DNA from 2 places in the Erwinia papayae genome. Region 1 is predicted to be linked to the other one. Evidence: predicted binding sites of a transcription regulator. Region 1 holds the regulator's gene; the other holds the start of a gene.
What was found. The regulator LexA, encoded in region 1, represses DNA repair genes until DNA is damaged. The targets are predictions, from matches to a motif close to TNCTGTATGTACATACAGNA.

Region 1 (9,855 bases):
GAAGAGAGCAGTGCCGTTACACACAGGTTCATGGCGTTGGCTGCCCCGGCATTGTTGATCCGCACCATCACCCGCTGAGCGATATCGTTTACCGCTGGCGTCAGCCACGCCGGACGTTGTGACTCCAGCGGGTCAATGGCCTCACGCCATTCCGGAACATGCTTGTTCAGATAACTTACCAGCGGCAGAGGTTCACCGAAGTTGACATAGCCCTGGCCGAGATTGCGCAACTTACGCAAGCCGTGCACCATCTGCACAAAGCCTTCTTTCTCCTTGGTCGCACCACGCAGCTCTTTGGCGTAGGTTCCCACCTCCATCACATGCTCATAACCAATATAAATCGGCACCAGGGTAATAGGACGATTACCCCCACGAAGCATGGCCTGGATAGTCATCGACAGCGTGCCGGTTTTTGGATCCAACAGGCGGCCAGTGCGGGAGCGCCCGCCTTCAACGAAGTATTCAACGGAATAGCCACGGGTAAACAGTTCGCCGAGATATTCGCGAAATACGGTGGAATAGAGCTTATTACCCTTGAAGGTGCGGCGAATAAAGAAAGCACCAAGGCGGCGGAAAATGGGCCCGGCGGGCCAGAAGTTAAGGTTGATCCCGGCGGCAATGTGCGGCGGCACCAGTCCCTGATGATAGAGCACGTAGGAGAGCAGCAGATAATCCATGTGGCTGCGGTGGCAGGGGACGTAGACGATTTCATGTCCGTCCTGCGCCAGCTGAAGCACGCGTTCACCGCCGTTGACGTTAATGCCCTGATAGAGCTTGCTCCACAGCCAGCCCATCACACGGTCGGTCAGGCGGATAGCTTCATAAGAAAAATCGGCCGCGATCTCTTCCATCAGTTCGACGGCATTTTGCTGTGCTTTCTCGCGGGAGATTTTTTTACTGCGCGCTTCATCTTCTATTGCTTTAGCAATCGCTTTGGACTGCAACAGCTTGTTGAATAAATCCTGACGTACGGGCAGACGAGGCCCGATGGCGGCCAGTCGCTGGCGGGCGAAGTGCATACTCGCGACTCTTGCCAGCTTCTGGGCAATAGTTTTGTCGGTGCCGTGCTCCGTGGCCATCCGGCGCAAAGAGACAATGGGAGAAAAACGCACAAAGCTGTCCCGGCCCAGCCAGAGTACGGCAAAAAATTTCTGAATGCCGTTCAGCACCCGCAAATGGGGCTGTTCTTCACCCTGGACTTCACGGCCCGGCGCCCGGCCAAACATCACCGAAACAGGCACCATTTGCACGTCAAGACGCGGGTTACTGCGGTGTAAATCCAGATAATCGTGAAACAGCTTCACCGATTCAAGATTTGGTACAAAGTAGGGGAATACGCGGGGACCATCATGAATAAATACGTGGCGTGGCAGTACCGTACCATCGATTTCCAGAGGTTCCAGCGGGTCGGGGAGTTCCTGCTTGCGGCACTGCTCGCGCAGGGCCAGTAGATCGGCCTTTGAATCGTATGGCAGCACATACATAATAGGACGTGAGGTGTCCAGCCCCAGTTCAGCAATCGGCTCAGCAGGGATTGCTTTACTCTTTACCAGAAATTTAACCGGTAAATTCAGTATGTTATAATAAAACTTACGCCAACCTGACATAGACAATATGAAGCCTCTTGTTAGCAAAACGCCGCAAGCATACCAGAAAGCGCCATTGAGATCTTTGGTGTTACAAAATGTGCTATCTCCAGTTAATGACGTCATTATCACATAAAGGTTTTACCCCTATGGCAAACCGTGTCAGCGGATTGACCCGCATCATAAAAGCAGCAGGCTACTCATGGAAAGGTCTTCGCGCCGCATGGCAGAACGAGGCTGCTTTTCGTCAGGAGGCCGTAGTGGCTGTCGTGGCGGTTATCGTTGCCTGCTGGCTGAACGTCGACGCCGTCACGCGTGTTTTACTGATAGGCTCTGTCGTGCTGGTGATGATCGTTGAGATGATCAACAGCGCGATTGAAGCCGTGGTGGATCGGACGGGCAGCAACTTCCATCTGCTATCTGGCCGGGCCAAGGATATGGGCTCCGCCGCAGTGTTGCTGGCTATCATGCTGGCGATTTTCGTCTGGGTCACCTTGTTAGTCAGCTATTTTCGTTAGCGCTCGCATAATCTGACAAATGACTGTTTTTTGCCTGAATTTTGGTTTCCAACGCGCAAATACCTGTATATAATCACAGTCGACTGTATAAACAACCAGGGGGCGGGATGAAAGCATTAACGGCAAGGCAGCAACAGGTTTATGACCTGATACGTGATCACATTAACCAGACCGGCATGCCACCCACGCGGGCAGAAATTGCCACCCGGCTTGGTTTCCGCTCCCCCAATGCGGCGGAAGAACACCTCAAGGCTCTGGCGCGTAAAGGCGTGATTGAAATTGTCTCCGGAGCCTCACGGGGAATCCGTTTGATGATGGAAGAAGAAGAAGGTCTGCCACTGATAGGCCGTGTGGCCGCCGGTGAGCCGCTGTTAGCCGAACAGCATATTGAAGGGCACTATCAGGTTGATCCTGGCCTGTTTAAACCGGGGGCGGATTTTCTCCTGCGTGTCAGCGGTATGTCGATGAAAGATATCGGTATTATGGATGGCGATCTGCTGGCGGTACATAAAACGCAGGATGTGCGTAACGGCCAGGTTGTGGTGGCACGGATTGACGATGAAGTTACCGTCAAGCGTCTGAAAAAACAGGGCAACGTGGTCCATCTTTTGCCGGAAAATAACGAATTCCAACCGATTGTTGTCGATCTTAATAAGCAAAGCCTGTCCATCGAAGGTCTGGCAGTGGGCGTCATCCGTAACGGCAACTGGTTGTAATGCCTCGCGCAACAATAATCATGCAGCTTGACTGGTCACCGTTCCGTCTGGAGTGAGGGCTGAATGGTGAATCCGTTACGCAGTGGGCGATGATGCGATTATTCAGCTCCTCTGATAAGCACCTCTGGCGGCTGGCATTGCCGATGATCCTTTCCAATGTCAGCGTGCCGCTGCTGGGTCTGGTTGATACCGCTGTGACAGGCCACCTTGATAATTCCAGCTATCTTGGCGGTGTGGCCGTCGGCACCACCATTACCAGCTTTCTGTTTATGTTGTTTCTTTTTCTGCGGATGAGTACCACCGGACTGACAGCTCAGGCGTTTGGCGCGAGAGATAAAACTGTGCTGGCTCGTGCGCTGATTCAGCCGCTACTTATCGCGCTGATGGCCGGAACCATCCTGATCCTGTTCAAATCACCGCTTAATCATCTTGCCCTGACGGTTATCGGTGGCGACCCTGCGGTATTGCATCAGGCCGTGCAGTTCCTGAATATTCGCTGGCTGAGCGCCCCTGCCACCCTCGCCAACCTGGTGCTGTTGGGCTGGCTGCTGGGCGTACAGTATGCCCGTGCTCCGGTTATCCTGCTGGTGGTGGGAAACCTGGTCAATATCGTACTGGATGTGTGGCTGGTTATCGGCCTGAAGTGGGGGGTGCAGGGGGCTGCTATGGCAACCGTGATTGCTGAATACTGCTCACTGATAATCGGGTTATACATGGCAGGGCGGGTGATCCGGTTACGTGGCATCACACTGGCTATGTTACTGACAGCATGGCAGGGCGATCTGTCACGGCTACTGCGGCTGAATCGTGACATTATGCTGCGCTCGCTGATGCTTCAACTGTGTTTTCTGTCAATGACCATTCTTGGGGCACGCCTCGGTAGTGAGGTGGTGGCGGTCAACGCCGTACTGCTGATGTTCCTGACCTTTACCGCCTATGCACTGGACGGATTTGCTTACGCCGTCGAGGCCTGTTCGGGTGAGGCATATGGTGCCCGCGACGGCAAGGATCTGCTGCGTGTATGGCATGCAGCCTGCCGTCAGGCAGGACTGGTGGCGCTATTTTTTTCGCTGATATATGCCATTGCCGGCCCGCATATTGTGGCTTTACTGACTTCAATTGCTGAATTGCGGCAGCAGGCAGATGCTTACCTGTTCTGGCAAATATTAATGCCTGTTTGCGGTGTCTGGTGCTATCTGCTTGATGGCATGTTTATTGGGGCAACACGAGCCAGAGAGATGCGTAACGGTATGGTGGTGGCAGCGGCTGGCTTCGGTCTGACGCTGTTTAGTGTACCGCTGCTGGGAAATCATGGTCTGTGGCTGGCGGTAACGGTTTTCCTGCTTTTACGTGGTCTGACGTTATGGCTAATCTGGCGACGACACTGGCAGAACAGCAGCTGGTTTGCCTGATGACATATCTTGTTACCCTATGCGGCACTGATGCAAGTCTTTTATTTTCATGATTTTTTCCCCAATTTATTTTTCAGGTTATTCCTCCGGAAGTTTTGCGCAGGAAGTTTGCCAGATTCCAGCTAGAATTAACCATAAGTTCAGCATTTTTGTAGCGTTTCATTTTGTTGTTAAGCGTTTTGCTGGGACGATATCACTAAATCCGTTAAGATCTGATTGAAGGAATAATGCCATGAATAAAGATGAAGCCAGCGGTAACTGGAAACAGATTAAAGGTAAAGTGAAAGAGAAATGGGGCAAGCTGACTGACGACGATATGACGGTTGTGGAAGGTAAACGCGATCAGCTTGTGGGAAAAATTCAGGAACGCTATGGCTATGCGAAAGACCAGGCAGAGAAAGAGGTTAGCGACTGGGAAAGCCATAATAACCACCGCTTCTGAAATAGTCTGACTCTCTCATCAACGGCACAGGGAAGGTGCCGCCCTCATCGTTCCGCTCCGTCCCCACCCACTCCAGCTGGTTATTATTACCAGTATGAAAGCTACTGACGTCCACGCTTGCGGCTGGTTACCGTATGATCATGCTGACACACATCCTGATGGGTGCAGGCTTCCACCTCCACGCATTCCCGACACAACCCATGCGCCTCGATAACACTGTTGGTCAGAATAAATCCTGAAGGCAGGGCCAGCGACTTGAGGATTTTTTCGACACCATCGGCATGTTGCTCCGCCACGGCACCACAGCGATCGCAAATCAACATGGCAGAGGTGTGGGATGGCTGCTCAAAATGATGGCAAACCACATAGCTGTTAGTGGATTCAACCCGATGCACAAATCCCTGCTCCAGAAGAAAATCCAACGCACGATAGACGGTGGGCGGTTTTGCCTGCGGTTCACTGGCGCGGAGCAAATCGAGCAGGTCATAAGCGCTAATCGCCCCCTGATGCTGGCACATCAGACGCAGTACCTCCAGGCGTTGAGGAGTGAGCCTGACATTGCGTTGCTGGCAGAGTGTCTCTGCCTGCGCCAGGATTTTTTCAGCACTACTGATGTTCATGGTTTTCCCCCAGGCCAGATCGGAATGTTATGTTATCACGCCCACTGTGAAACACCGAATGCCCGCCATCGGGCCATCTTAAGCCACCTGATTAAAACTAACCCTCCGATTAAACAACAGAAATGCAGGGTATTTGCGTTATGTGTTGATGGTGAAATTTTGTTAATGTGTCGGCGCGGGTAATTCAGTGCCATATGATTTCTGTAAAACGTTGCTAATGTAATTTGCAGCCTGAGACCATCCTGACTACCTTTTGTTAATTATCTGAGGCGATTACCTGCGTGGCAGGCTTTGTTGTTATGGCTGACTCGCCTCTCTGTTAACAGATAAATAAAACAACAATAAGCAGATAAACCACTGCATTCTTACTTAATTCACAGCAATGAATTGCTGCCTTTGTGTTCAAAATACAGGCAGTCTCCTGTGCAGGCCTCCGCTGAGCACTTATTCCTTCTCTGGACGGGTTTAAAGTAAAATGGCAAAAAAATACAGTACGTTAAGCAGGTCTGTTCGTCCTGTTGTCTGGCCGGTTCTCTTTTTTGCTCCCCTCAGTGCGCTGGCTGCGGGCAATTATTACGATGCGCGTAATGATGCCATGGGCGGCACGGGTGTGGCCTCTTCAACATATGGTACTGCGGTGCTGGCGAACCCGGCGCTGATGACCAAAGCGAAACCTGAAGATGATGTCAGCATTATTTTTCCTGCGGTAGGTGCTCAGCTAACGGATAAGAATAATCTGATTGATAAAGTCGATAATCTGACTGACAGCGTTAATCATTACGAGGACGTTTATGATAACCTGGCATCCACGCCGTTTACTTTAGCTGGTTTAAACGCATTGTCTGCAAATCTGGCCACTGTCCGCGCAGCAGCGGGCGATCTGGCCAGCCAGTTGCGGGCTATCAAGGGGTCTAAGGCAAGCGCCACGGCGGGTGCCGCATTTGCTGTCACCATCCCTAATGATACGCTGTCAGCGGCTTTTGTTGCCAAAGCCTATGGCACGGCAAATGTCGCGACTGATGTGACGCAGAGCGATATTGACTATTTGCAGGCCGTGGCTGACGGGGGCGCAATACCTACCTCCAACCCGAAGGATACGTTAACTTCTTCTGCCACGGGGCTTGGCGCGATTGTTTATGATTATGGTATCGCTCTGGCGCATGAGTTTGAGATTGCCGGACATCCGGTCTCCTTCGGCGTCACACCTAAATTACAAAAGGTTTATCTGTATAACTACAATGCCTCTGTTTACGACTACGACAAATCAGACTTCACCAATGGCAACTATAAAAACAGTGACTCCGGTTTTAACCTTGATGCCGGAATGGCGACCGACCTGGGAGATTACTGGACGCTGGGTGTCAGCGCCCAAAATCTGATCTCGCGTGATATCGAGACCAAAGAGGTCAATGGCTTCAAGGATACTTACCAGATTAATCCGGTGGTCACGCCGGGTATCTCTTTCCATACCGAGCGTTTCACCGCAGCGTTAGATGTGGATGCCACGCCAACAAAAGGCTTTAAAACTGTCGGTGACAGTCAGTATGCCGGAATTGGTGCGGAATACCGTCTGCTCAGCTGGCTGCAATTGCGTGCCGGTTATCGGGCAGATATGAAATCTAATCAGACGAATGTGGCTACGGCTGGCTTTGGTATATCACCCTTTAACAAGGTACATCTGGATCTTGCTGGTATGGAGGGTGATGACAGGACATGGGGCGCGGTTGCCCAGATGACATTTACCTTCTGAACAATGGGGGCGCGTTTCGCCCCCACTATTAAAGAGATCCTGACGCTCAACGAGTGAGCAGCATATTTCCATCAGTTGAAACTACGTAAGAGTTTTTTTTGAGCAGGATAATAAATTTATCGCTGCCGAAAAAATACCTTAAGGAAAAAACTCGTAGAGCATTTTTTCCTTGCCTGAGGTAAATACCAGAAAGTCACTTTCTTTAAATTTATTTTCTTTAATTAATTTTAATTTCAGAGGCTCAAACCGTTGATCATCTGAGAAAAAAAGTGCACTTATATAATCTGAGTCGACTATGTTATCTTTCTCGGAAAGGAAAATAACCTCCCTATAGCAGTTTTCATCTTTAATTCCCAGTTTTTCTCTCAACATGCATTCAGTAAGTAAATCAGTGCGCGTTATATTCTCTTTGTTAATGGCATTGAGATTATCCAATCCTTCCTGATAATGTTTTGCAGCAATAAGATTATTTATATACATATTCTTAATAATACTGCTGTCGGGATTTTTAATGGTTAGTATTCTGAACTCTTCGAGAATTTTGTCTTTGTCTTATTTCTCTGCCATCACCAGACTCATTGTAAGCCTGGAGGCCTTCCGAATAATTTCTTTTTCGTGTAAATTTTTATCTGCAATCAGCTCAGGGTAAGGAAAAGCGTATGTTCTTATACAGAAAAAAAGAGCGATAACAGTTAATAAGTTTGCTGTCTTTTTCATAATGGTTTAATTAAATTTGTGTAATAAAATGGTTTGAGTTAATGCTGATGGGAGCGGCACTATTGTTCCGATTTATCCCGTATCGAAAATGTATCCCGCCTGAACTTTTACAGAGGGAATGACATTTTTTTACGAGGTATAATAAAAACAGCATTCCCAATGAGTGTTTTATTATGACTAAGGAGAAATGATTTTCCTGTTGCATCAAATATGTATTCTTTATTGTCAATGTTATTTCTTACTTTACACCAGGGTACAACTTTTCCTGAACCGTATGCTCTGGCCGCATTACATATCAGCGATGCCGACAGGTTTAATTTTTTTCCTTCTTTTACATCATCCTCTTTTATATTGAGAAGCAAGATAAAAGAGGCATGTAAAGAGCCGACGCCTTCCTGACGTAAATCTGCGAGCCGGGTAAAGCGAAATGATTGAATTGGCATTTGTATCCCTTACACCCTGTTTTTCCATTAAGAGGTTATCGTGAGCAGTATTTATTCAGATGTCAAACTGAGCGCTACTGCCCAAGGCACCCCCTGCCATACCCGCACCCGATCACGCCCTTTTAACCTTTATCAGCCTAGCTTGCTTACTGAAGGTCCGGCAGTGAACAGGTTTGCCGCTGAATTTAACACTGATGATGCAGCACTGGCGCATCGTCCCATCCGCGTTTACAGGCTTTATTGTGTTATAGTCAGCCGTAATTCAGACAGTTCCGGCATTCCGGGACACCCTGTTGCAGCTGTTTTCTGTCGTGTCATAGAAAGCAGGAACAGAAGAATATCAAAAACATGCACGATACTATGACCAATACTGAATGCCAGAAAACCCACGCTACAGCTCATAAAACAGATAATGAGTGTCCCGGACGCTTCAGCGTCGCCCCGATGCTCGATGGGGCATACTACAAATAAAAATCAATAAGTTATATTTTTTAGGGGTGCTATTGGGGTGCCGGGCAGCTAAACTTATTGCATCCTTTTAAGTTCTTGCTTTGCCTCTTTCCTCTTTATATCAATGAAATCTGCCAGATCACTGACGTGAACCATGCGTGGGGATTTTTGGCTATCACCTATGCGGAAAGTTGGAAGTGGCAAATCACCGCATCCGGCCTTTTTATCTGCTGTCGCAGGTTTCATTCCAAGATAGCGCTCAGCCACAACTGCAAGCGGAATGGTTGATGTTTCGAATTCGGCCATGAGAAGAAAGATTGTATTCATTCGTTTTACCCTAAGTTTCACCGCTGCAACGGTATTTATATCGTGACGTGTCACACAGATAATTTGGTTTCGTGCCAACCCAGAGTTACCCAGCATTCTGACTCTTTTTTAAAGCAACAATCCTGAACGGGTAATGATTCATTACATTTTTTGCATTTCCGTTTGCTTAGTTCCTCATGAGAATTCAGTAATTCGGCATGATATTTACGGATCATTAATGCGATTAATTCCGTCCTGTCATAAGGTTCACGTCCAGGGCGTCTGGCCACACAGTCATAATCAAGCATTGCCAGTTCCTGAGAGTCGAGCATGACCTCTAACTTATATTCACCGGCAGCGGTTTGTCTGGCCCGTTGTGCGGCTTTTCTTTCTGCGGGTGATTTAGTCATTGTCTTTCTCCGCACGGTAGATTGCAGTGTTGATATCATTTAGCTTGAACTGAGCGTTTTTTATACGTGCACGACAATTAATATCTTCCCTTTTTAGTTTTTCCAGGCCTTCCCTGTGGTCCTTAATTTCTTGCCTAAGACTTTTCAGCTCCCAATCAACCTTATCCTCACCATCCGTAACCTTGCTAATCCAGTCAAAGGCATCTACCACTGCACCACACCTGCGGCAAGTCAGCATTCGATGGGGATCATCAACTAAAATATTCATGTGGCTACAATGGCGTGGCAAGTTTGCTGGATTGGGTTCTCTGACAAAATTACGCATTTCCCTGATATCTGAATTGCTATCGAACCTCTTTGTAAACGCCAGTACGTTTTCTGAATCATCTGGTGCATCAACATCACTCATCATCACCTCCCGGCTCCGGCGCTGCTGCCAGCAACCGCTCAACTTCTTGCCGCGCATCTGAACATTCAATCGCGCT
Region 2 (9,855 bases), 150 kb from region 1:
CCCATCCACCACTGGCTGTAATCGTAATTTGAAATCTCTTTTAATTTATCCTGACAGGCTGTATTTAATTTTTCTTCTGTCATTTTACTTAGTAAACTCAGGCATTCACTGTCATCTTTTTTTAATATACATGCAGCAACTTTTTTATTTTCTACAATGCCACCTGGATTTAATTCAGCATAAACATTGATGGCGAACGTTGATAATGCCGCACCAAAAATACAATTAAAAAAAATATCTAACCATTTTTCAATTTCCTTATTTTTAGAACCTGTAATTCAGAAACAACTCCAGATAGCGGTCCGAAATACTAAAACATTCATTTCTAAGCTGCCTGCGTAGCAGTGAACCGCAGCGCCCAAAGCTTAACTCACCGATTTGAAGAGAAATTCGACACCGCCATCGCTAAAATATCTTCTTTTCCATCCAGTCAGAAATATCAATATTATCAATCGATGAGAAAATAAGTATAAAGTGTGTTACCGCCACGCTGCCTTCTCAAACACGCCTGCAAGTCGGGGCGCAATTATCCTTTAAGAACAGTAAAATAATCTTTCCTGCATCTGTCCAAAAACCGCAACAGAGAACATTAAAATCATAAATCAGGAATAAATCCTTCTTCCCGCAATATTTTAATCACCCCCCGTATCAAATACGAATTAGAAAACTTCACCGTATAACTACGAGCGCCCTCTTCTATTGGCTGAAGTAGTCCCCGTTCATTCAGCTTATTCAGTTGATAAGATATCTGCGAAGATTTCAGATTGGGCAAAACGGGGCGCAGATCGGCCGCTTTTATCGTCCCTGATTCAACAGCACGTTTCAGAACCTTTGATTCCAGAGGATTTATCAGCCCCCTCTCCAACGAGAAATCAATGGCCGGATACAGGATCTTTTTGCTCAGGAATGCGTGGTTTGTCAGCTGATCGACTTTTTTCAGCTCGGATGAAATCCCCGAGAGCACGTATAAGCACCATTCTTCCAGCCCCTGCTCTGTTCCTTTATCGGCTAACGAAAGCATGGCGTAATAGCGCTCACGATCGTTACAAAATACCGCTGTCGGATTGAGTACCCGGCCGCTGGTCTGAACATTAAAGCCATACTTGATAAGCAATGCATAAGTCAGCAATCTGACCGTTCTGCCATTACCGTTGCCAAAGGGATGTATCCAGCCAAAGCGGTGATGTGCCAGTGCAATCTTCATCAGATCATACTTTGGCTTATCGCTACGGTTAATAAAGGCGGTCAGTTCCGTCATATAATCAGGAACGCGGATGTGGTCGGGCGGTAAATGGTCAGACTGCGCGATGGTGACGTTATGTTGCCGATATGCACCGGGTGTTCTGTCGCCTTCCTGTTGCAGCCCGACTACTGCCAGACTGTGCAACTCGCGGATAAAATACTCCGTTATCTCATCGCCATCGCTCAGGTATTCGTCGATGTACTCCATCGCGGCTTCGATATTGTTGATTTCTTTGAGCTGATCCGTCGAACTCTGCGTTCCTTCAACCTTGCTTTCAACATAGTCGGCAAGCGTGGTGTGGTTTCCCTCAATCCTTGCAGAACCAAGACTCTCCAGCATGTGGAAAACGGTCTTTAACTGCGCAAACAGGATGGGGTGAACATCCGTTTCCAGGCGCAGATGCCGGAGTAACTCCAGTTCGGTTAGCGCATCGACCAGAAGGGAGTCAAAACTGGGATTCAGAAGCGAGAGTTCGAAGTGATTAAATTGAGCCATGATGTTTAGTTATCTCAACTCTTGCATGAGGTTATCTCAAAAATACAATAAAAATACTAACATAATCAATAAATCAGAAAGAAGGTAATTTTTTATTATCTCAAAATTCTTGTTTCAGGATATCAAATATAAGTTTGAAAGATGCTGAAAATGAGGGATATCGGGTTTTGTGTGCATGATGCAGTATGGGTGTTTTATCGTTGGCTTTAAGTGAGTGTTTAGCGCCACTATGTTTGAGCCTGATTCTACAGATAACACCCCTCTTTCCCCTGAGCACTGATTTTTCGGGAAGGCCCTTGCAAAAACAAAGCAATTTTTGTGGAGCATTCCCGAAGGCGCTGTTTATGAGAAATATGTTATTGATTAAATTGAATTTACAGTCTGGTTTCACCTGGATTTCTGACTGCCTGTATGGTAGTGAATGTTTAAAAAGCGCCGTCCCGACTACAGAAAAGTTTCTAAGCTGCCTGTGCGGCAGTGAACAGCGTCATGCCGCGCGAGGTGAAAAAACGTTCTTTCTAAGCTGCCTGTGCGGCAGTGAAGCGTGGCGCATAAAGCTTAACTCACCGATTTAAAAAGAAATTTGACCGCAATCGCTTAAATACCCTCTTTTCCATCTCCTTAAAAATCCCATTTTTTATCAGTCGGTTAAATTTGCAGTAAAAAAAGGGTTGTTTCCATCACCCGATTTTTCTCTTTTCAACATGCGATAATCGCTGAACAGACAATGACCGACGCAGCTCTGAAGCGTTTATAAAATCAGCTTCCGCCCCGGAAACAGACAAAAAAATCCGGGAAAAATAATTCCCGGATTTTCAAAACACAGATTGCGTCAGACTGCTTTTGCATCACCTGAGCGCGCAAGCTGCCCTCAGGCTTCTTACACCGCCGTCTGGAAAATAACGCCGTCAGCTTTCTCGGTATACTGCGCCAGCTGGTCGAAGTTCAGATAACGATAGGTATCCACCGCCGTCTTATCAACCTGATCCATAAACTGCTGGTATTCGTCCGGCGTGGGCAACTTGCCCAGCAAAGAGGCGACCGCAGCCAGTTCAGCAGAGGCCAGGTAAACGTTAGCACCGTTACCCAGACGATTCGGGAAGTTACGGGTTGAGGTGGAAACCACCGTCGCTCCATCCTTCACCCGCGCCTGGTTGCCCATACAGAGTGAACAACCCGGGATCTCAATACGCGCACCGCTCTTACCAAAGACGCTGTAGTAGCCCTCTTCCGTCAGCTGCGCCGCGTCCATCTTGGTCGGTGGTGCCACCCACAAACGGGTAGGCAACTGGCCCTTATGGCTGTCCAGCAACTTACCTGCCGCACGGAAGTGGCCGATGTTAGTCATACAGGAACCGATAAAGACCTCATCGATCTTCTCGCCCTGCACATCAGACAATACGCGGGCGTCGTCCGGATCGTTCGGCGCGCACAGAATCGGCTCTTTGATTTCCGCCAGATCGATATCGATCACCGCGGCATACTCCGCATCCGCATCGCCTTCCAGCAGTTCAGGCTCGGCCAGCCATTTCTCCATGCCCTGAATACGGCGCTCCAGCGTACGGCGATCGCCGTAACCTTCAGAGATCATCCACTTCAGTAGCACAATGTTGGAGTTGAGATATTCAATAATCGGATCTTTGCCCAGCTTGATGGTACAACCCGCCGCAGAGCGCTCAGCCGACGCATCAGAAAGCTCAAATGCCTGCTCGACTTTCAGATCCGGCAGACCTTCAATTTCCAGGATGCGGCCAGAGAAGATATTTTTCTTACCTTTCTTCTCAACGGTCAGCAGACCCTGTTTGATGGCATACAGCGGAATGGCGTGAACCAGATCGCGCAGGGTGATCCCCGGCTGCATTTTACCTTTGAAGCGCACCAGCACCGACTCCGGCATATCCAGCGGCATCACGCCGGTTGCCGCCGCAAAGGCCACCAGCCCGGATCCTGCCGGGAAAGAGATGCCAATCGGGAAGCGGGTATGGGAATCCCCGCCGGTGCCCACGGTATCCGGCAGCAGCATACGGTTCAGCCAGCTGTGGATAATGCCGTCGCCCGGACGCAGCGAGACGCCGCCACGGTTCATAATAAAGTCTGGCAGGGTATGGTGAGTCGAGACGTCAACCGGCTTGGGATAGGCTGCGGTATGACAGAAGGACTGCATCACCAGGTCAGCGGAGAAGCCAAGGCAGGCGAGGTCTTTCAGCTCATCACGGGTCATCGGGCCGGTGGTGTCCTGAGATCCCACAGACGTCATTTTCGGCTCACAGTAAGCGCCAGGGCGGATACCGTCAGTCCCACAGGCGCGGCCGACCATTTTCTGTGCCAGAGAGTAGCCACGGCTGCTTGCAGCAACATCTTTCGCCTGGCGGAATACGTCACTGTGCGGCAGGCCAAGGGATTCACGCGCTTTGCTGGTCAGGCCGCGCCCGATGATCAACGGAATACGACCACCGGCACGAACTTCATCCAGCAGCACTTCGGTTTTCAGCTCAAAGTTAGCCAGCACTTCACCGGTTTCATGATTCAGCACTTCACCTTTGTACGGGAAAATGTCAATCACATCGCCCATATTCAGCTTATCGACATCGACTTCAATCGGCAGCGCCCCGGCATCTTCCATGGTGTTAAAGAAGATTGGCGCGATTTTCCCACCCAGCACCACGCCGCCGCCTTTCTTGTTCGGCACGAACGGGATGTCTTCCCCCATAAACCACAGCACCGAGTTGGTGGCAGATTTACGTGAGGAGCCAGTACCGACCACATCACCGACATAGGCCAGAGGGAATCCCTTTTCCTGCAAGGCTTCGATCTGCTTAATTGGGCCAATATTGCCAGCGTCATCAGGCTCAATACCTTCACGGGCGATTTTCAGCATCGCCAGCGCATGCAATGGGATATCAGGGCGGGACCAGGCATCAGGAGCGGGAGAGAGGTCATCGGTATTGGTTTCGCCGGTGACTTTGAAAACGGTAACGGTAATTTTTTCGGCCAGTTTCGGGCGGGAAAGATACCAGTCGGCGTCAGCCCAGGATTGCAGAACCTGCTGAGCATGCGGGTTGCCAGCTTTGGCTTTTTCTTCCACATCGTAGAAGCTGTCAAACATCAGCAGCGTGTGGCACAGCGCTTTGGCCGCAATCGGAGCCAGTTTTTCATCGTCCAGCGCGTCAATCAGCGGATGGATATTGTAACCGCCCTGCATGGTGCCCAGCAGCTCTACGGCTTTTTCCGGGGTAACCAGAGGGGAGCTGGCTTCGCCTTTGGCGATCGCCGCCAGAAAGCCCGCTTTGACGTAGGCAGCTTCATCAACACCCGGTGGGACGCGGTTAATCAGCAAATCGGACAGGAATTCTTCTTCACCCGCTGGCGGGTTTTTCAGCAGTTCAACCAGCGCGGCCATTTGGGAAGCATCTAACGGTTTAGGAACGATCCCTTCGGCTGCACGCTCGGCAACGTGCTTACGGTATTCTTCTAGCACGACGTTCTCCTCGCTCACATTGTAATGGCTACCGGGCGCCCTCAGGTTCACCGCGAAGTGATTTGCTCATTCTGTAGGGTAAAGCGCCCGGTTCCGCGTGGGCCAGCATAGCAGGATTTCCTGCTGGTGTTAATCTGTTTACAAAAAAGCAACATTATTTGTCGTCGCCACGGCGATACTCCTGAGAAAACTAAATTTCGCGCCACATCAACGCGTTCAGATTTTGGCTGGCGAAGGGGCTTGCTCGAGTACGTTGCGCGTAATACTGTATATAAATACAGTTAAAGGAGTGTCAATCATGCCAGTAATAAGCCGTCCGTTGATCCATCAGACTCTGCACTTACCACTTTATCTTGAACGGGTTCCCTGTGGTTTTCCCAGTCCGGCACAGGATTATGTCGAGGACGCTCTCGATCTGAACAACCTGGTGGTAAAGCATCCGGGTGCGACTTACTTTGTCAGAGTCAGCGGTGATTCGATGCTTGGCGCAGGTATCAGCGACGGCGACCTGCTGGTGGTGGATCGCTCTTTGTCAGCGGAACATGGCGACATTGTGGTGGCGGCGATAGCGGGAGAATTTACTGTCAAAGAGCTTCGTACCAGGCCATCCGTGCAACTTATTCCTCACAACAGCAACTATTCTCCGATGACTTTTCAGGATGAAGAAGAGCTGGAAATATTCGGCGTGGTCACCTTCACATTGAAATCTAATAAACATGTACGCACTTGTTGATGTTAATAATTTCTATGCCTCCTGCGAGACTATTTTTCGTCCGGACCTGCGCGGCAAACCGATAGTGGTCGTCTCGAATAACGATGGCTGTATTATTTCGCGCTCGGCGGAAGCAAAAGCGCTGGGCATTAAGATGGCGGCCCCTTATTTCAAAATAAAAGAGGCGCTCCGCCAGCATCAGGTGACGGTTTTCAGCTCGAACTAAGCCCTGTATGCCGATATCAGTCATCGTGTGATGCTGACCCTGACCGAAGCAGCCCCCGCCGTTGAGGTTTACTCTATCGATGAAGCCTTTCTTGATATCACCGGCCTTTCCCATTGCCTTTCCCTGACCGCCTTCGGGCATCAGTTACGTAACCAGGTGCTGAAAAACACCGGACTGACGGTCGGCGTGGGGATGGCCCCCACCAGGACACTGGCGAAACTGGCTAATTATGCGGCAAAAAAGTGGCCCGGATTCAGAGGGGTTGTCGATCTGTCCGACCCTCTACACCAGCAAAAACTGCTGGCCAGAGTACCGGTAGAGGAAGTCTGGGGGGTGGGTCGCCGCCTCAGTAAACAGCTGCATACACTGGGTATCGAAACCGCCCTGCAACTGGCGGGCACCAGTCCCTCGTTGATTCGTAAAAACTTCAGTGTTGTGCTTGAACGTACGGCGCGTGAGCTGCGTGGTGAATCCTGTCTGGCATTTGATGAGCTGATCCCGGCCAAACAACAAATTATCTGTAGTCGTTCTTTTGGGCATCGCATTACCCGGTATGACGATATGCATCAGGCGGTCTGCACTTACGCCGCGCGCGCCGCCGAAAAATTACGGGCTGAGGAGCGGTTTTGCTGTGTCATCAGCGTATTTATGCGTACCAGCCCCCATGCCGACAATGAACCGTTTTACGCACCGCAGGCCAGCGGTCGGCTGGCAATCCCTTCTCAAGATACGCGTGACATACTACGTGTCGCCATCAATTCACTGGACAGGATCTGGAAAGAGGGTTTTCGCTATATGAAAGCAGGCGTGATGCTGAGTGATTTTTTCAGCGAGGGCGTAGCGCAACTCAATCTTTTTGAGGCACATCAACCCCGGCGCAACAGTCATGAGTTGATGCAGACCATCGATGAAATCAATCGTAAAGGCCGGGGCACGATATGGTTTGCCGGACAGGGCGCTGAGCACAGCTGGGCAATGAAACGCGACATGCTGTCACCCGGTTACACCACGCGCTATGCCGAATTGCCGGTGGTTAAATAGCGAGTGCCGGAGAGATCGCCGGGGAATGCTGCTGAACCGCTATCTGCCACAGATTTTAAACCGCTGCGAGTGAAAAACGACGCCCGGCCATTTTGTCCATCTGGCGCACATTTTTGAACACCCTGTGCTAAATCCGTGCTTTTGCACAATAGTGCTGCCCGTGTGGATGTGCTGGAGTCAACGTCTGTTCAGAGGAGGAGGCAAAGAGAGGAATGATGAACAAATCGCGGCTGACGTTATTCTGTTGTGGAATGCTGTGCGTTTGCGTAGCGCAGGCTGCGCACTGTTTACCGGAAACATTTGCGGGTAAGGCCGATGGCAAAACGCTGAATACCGGCGCTATTCAGCAGGCTATCCAACAGTGCGCCGAACGCGGTGGCGGCACGGTTTACCTCTCTTCCGGCGTCTGGCTGAGCGGACCGTTACAGTTACAAAACAATATCACCCTGCAAATAAGCAAAGACGCCACGCTGAAGGCCAGCAATCAGGAAGGGAAGTTCATAGCGGCGTTTATTGGCCGTCCGGCACAGCGTAATGAGGCCTTTATCTTTGCCAGTAACGTCCGCAACGTGGTGATTAACGGCGGGGGCACCCTCGACGGCGATGGCGAAAAAAGCTGGTGGCCTGAAGCTCTCCAGATTCGGGCGGAAGTGCGTAGCGGTAATCTACACGTCTTCCGCGATCGCTTTCCCGGCGTCCCTCTGGCAAACGGTGTACCGCGTCCGTGGTTTATTGAATTTAACGCGGTGAGCGGCGGCCGGATTGAACAGCTACATCTGACCAACTCACCGATGTGGAACATTGTCATCCGCAACAGTAAACATATTGATATCCATCAGGTAAAAATCAGCAATCCCGTCACCTCGCCCAATACCGACGGCGTGGATGTGGTGTCGTCGCGCGACATCACGATGTCAAATATGGATATTCATACCGGCGACGATAATATCGCCATCAAATCCGGGCTGATCCCTGGCACGGCTGCGCCAGCGCAGGACATCACCATCAGGGATTCGGTTATGCGTGACGGACACGGTATCTCCGCTGGCAGCGAAACCGCCAATGGTATTGGTCGGGTCACCATCAGTAATGTCACCTTCCTTAACACCGAAAACGGCATCCGCATAAAATCAGCACGCGATCGTGGTAATTATATTGGACCGCTGACGGCCGATAATCTGACCATGACCGATGTGGCGACGCCTGTTCTGGTCACCAGCAGCTACAGCGGGCAGTCCGGGGCGGCGGGCCACACGCTTACCAGTGCCATTGAGCACGCAGCAGTGACCGCATCCACGCCCAAAATTCGTGGTATCCACATTTCGAATCTCAGCGCCACCGGTGCCAGCCACGCGATGATTTTCAGCGGCCTGCCGGAATCGCAGGTGCAGGATGTGGTGCTTAAAAATATCGATATTGCAGCAAAACAGGGGGTGCAGGCGCGCTACGTTAGCGGCAGTGGACAACATGTGCGGATCAGGGTTGAACAGGGACCGATTGTTGCGCAAGGCCCGCAGGCAGCGTTAGCCCTGAGTCAGGACGTAACGGCGTCAGATGCCACGGGTGGTAATGCAAAGCAGCATTGAGGCAGAAAATCACGCTGACAGGCTGCGGTTAAGGGTGGTGATAAAGGTGCTGCCCACAGCTGGCTCTTCTGGTTCACTGCCGTGCAGGCAGCTTAGAAAAGAAATAGCCGTGTACAGCAAGTGCTGAAATCGTTCACTGTCGCACAGGCAGCTTAGAAAGCTTTGGGCTGTGTTACCGGGGCGGTATTGCGTTCACTGCCGTACAGGCAGCTCAGAAAAACGCCTGACGGATTTACCTGTGTAAGGGGCCAACGGCTGAAATCACCATTATGGCCCCCTTCTCTTACACGAAGCCGATGTGGCTGTTACTCATCCTCATCTTCTTCATCGCGGGGTTTTCCGGCAAAACGGTTACGCACCAGCACAAAAAACACCGGCACAAAATAGATCGCCAGCAGGGTCGCCGCCACCATGCCACCAAATACCCCGGTGCCGACCGCGTTCTGCGCACCAGAACCTGCACCAGAGCTGAGTGCCAGTGGCAACACGCCAAGGATAAATGCCAGTGACGTCATCAGAATCGGACGCAGACGCATACGCGCTGCCGTCAGCGTGGCTTCCACCACGCCCTTCCCTTCCTGCTCAATCTGATCTTTGGCAAACTCGACAATCAGAATGGCGTTCTTCGCCGACAGGCCAATGGTAGTCAGCAGCCCGACAACAAAATAGACATCGTTATTCAGGCCACGCAGCAGGGTTGCCACCAACGCACCAAATACGCCAAGCGGCACCACCAGCATCACCGAAAAGGGAATCGACCAGCTTTCGTACAGCGCAGCCAGGCAGAGAAACACCACAATCAGCGAAATGGCGTACAGCGCAGGCGCCTGCTCACCGCTCATCCGCTCCTGATATGACATGCCGGTCCAGTCATAACCAATACCAGAAGGCAACTGCTGCGCCAGCTGCTGCATCAGCGCCATCGCTTCACCAGAGCTTTTGCCAGGCGCAGGCTGCCCCAGAATTTCCACCGATGACAGGCCATTGTAGCGTTCCAGCCGCGGCGAGCCGTGTACCCATTGCGCAGTGGAGAAGCTGGCAAAGGGCACCATCTTGCCGTTAGCGGCCCGCACA

Region 2: a site for LexA is predicted at 5,480-5,499, ahead of umuD (translesion error-prone DNA polymerase V autoproteolytic subunit). Genes of this name have one in related genera too.

The regions. Positions count from the first base shown of each region.
Region 1 is NZ_JBZCHT010000013.1:16,464-26,318, reverse strand. It holds gene plsB (glycerol-3-phosphate 1-O-acyltransferase PlsB) at 1-1,607, opposite strand, end outside; gene AC3RPL_RS16275 (diacylglycerol kinase) at 1,736-2,104, shown strand; gene lexA (transcriptional repressor LexA) at 2,212-2,820, shown strand; gene dinF (MATE family efflux transporter DinF) at 2,913-4,232, shown strand; gene AC3RPL_RS16260 (CsbD family protein) at 4,465-4,674, shown strand; gene zur (zinc uptake transcriptional repressor Zur) at 4,776-5,294, opposite strand; gene AC3RPL_RS16250 (conjugal transfer protein TraF) at 5,770-7,044, shown strand; gene AC3RPL_RS16245 (hypothetical protein) at 7,183-7,524, opposite strand; gene AC3RPL_RS16240 (hypothetical protein) at 7,869-8,204, opposite strand; gene AC3RPL_RS16235 (pyocin activator PrtN family protein) at 8,730-8,981, opposite strand; gene AC3RPL_RS16230 (hypothetical protein) at 9,032-9,370, opposite strand; gene AC3RPL_RS16225 (hypothetical protein) at 9,363-9,779, opposite strand; gene AC3RPL_RS16220 (hypothetical protein) at 9,772-9,855, opposite strand, start outside.
Region 2 is NZ_JBZCHT010000013.1:164,117-173,971, forward strand. It holds gene AC3RPL_RS16895 (lysozyme inhibitor LprI family protein) at 1-278, opposite strand, end outside; gene AC3RPL_RS16900 (Fic family protein) at 596-1,738, opposite strand; gene AC3RPL_RS16905 (hypothetical protein) at 2,035-2,313, shown strand; gene acnB (bifunctional aconitate hydratase 2/2-methylisocitrate dehydratase) at 2,619-5,216, opposite strand; gene umuD (translesion error-prone DNA polymerase V autoproteolytic subunit) at 5,515-5,949, shown strand; partial or broken gene umuC (translesion error-prone DNA polymerase V subunit UmuC) at 5,933-7,195, shown strand; gene AC3RPL_RS16925 (glycoside hydrolase family 28 protein) at 7,408-8,781, shown strand; gene AC3RPL_RS16930 (efflux RND transporter permease subunit) at 9,087-9,855, opposite strand, start outside.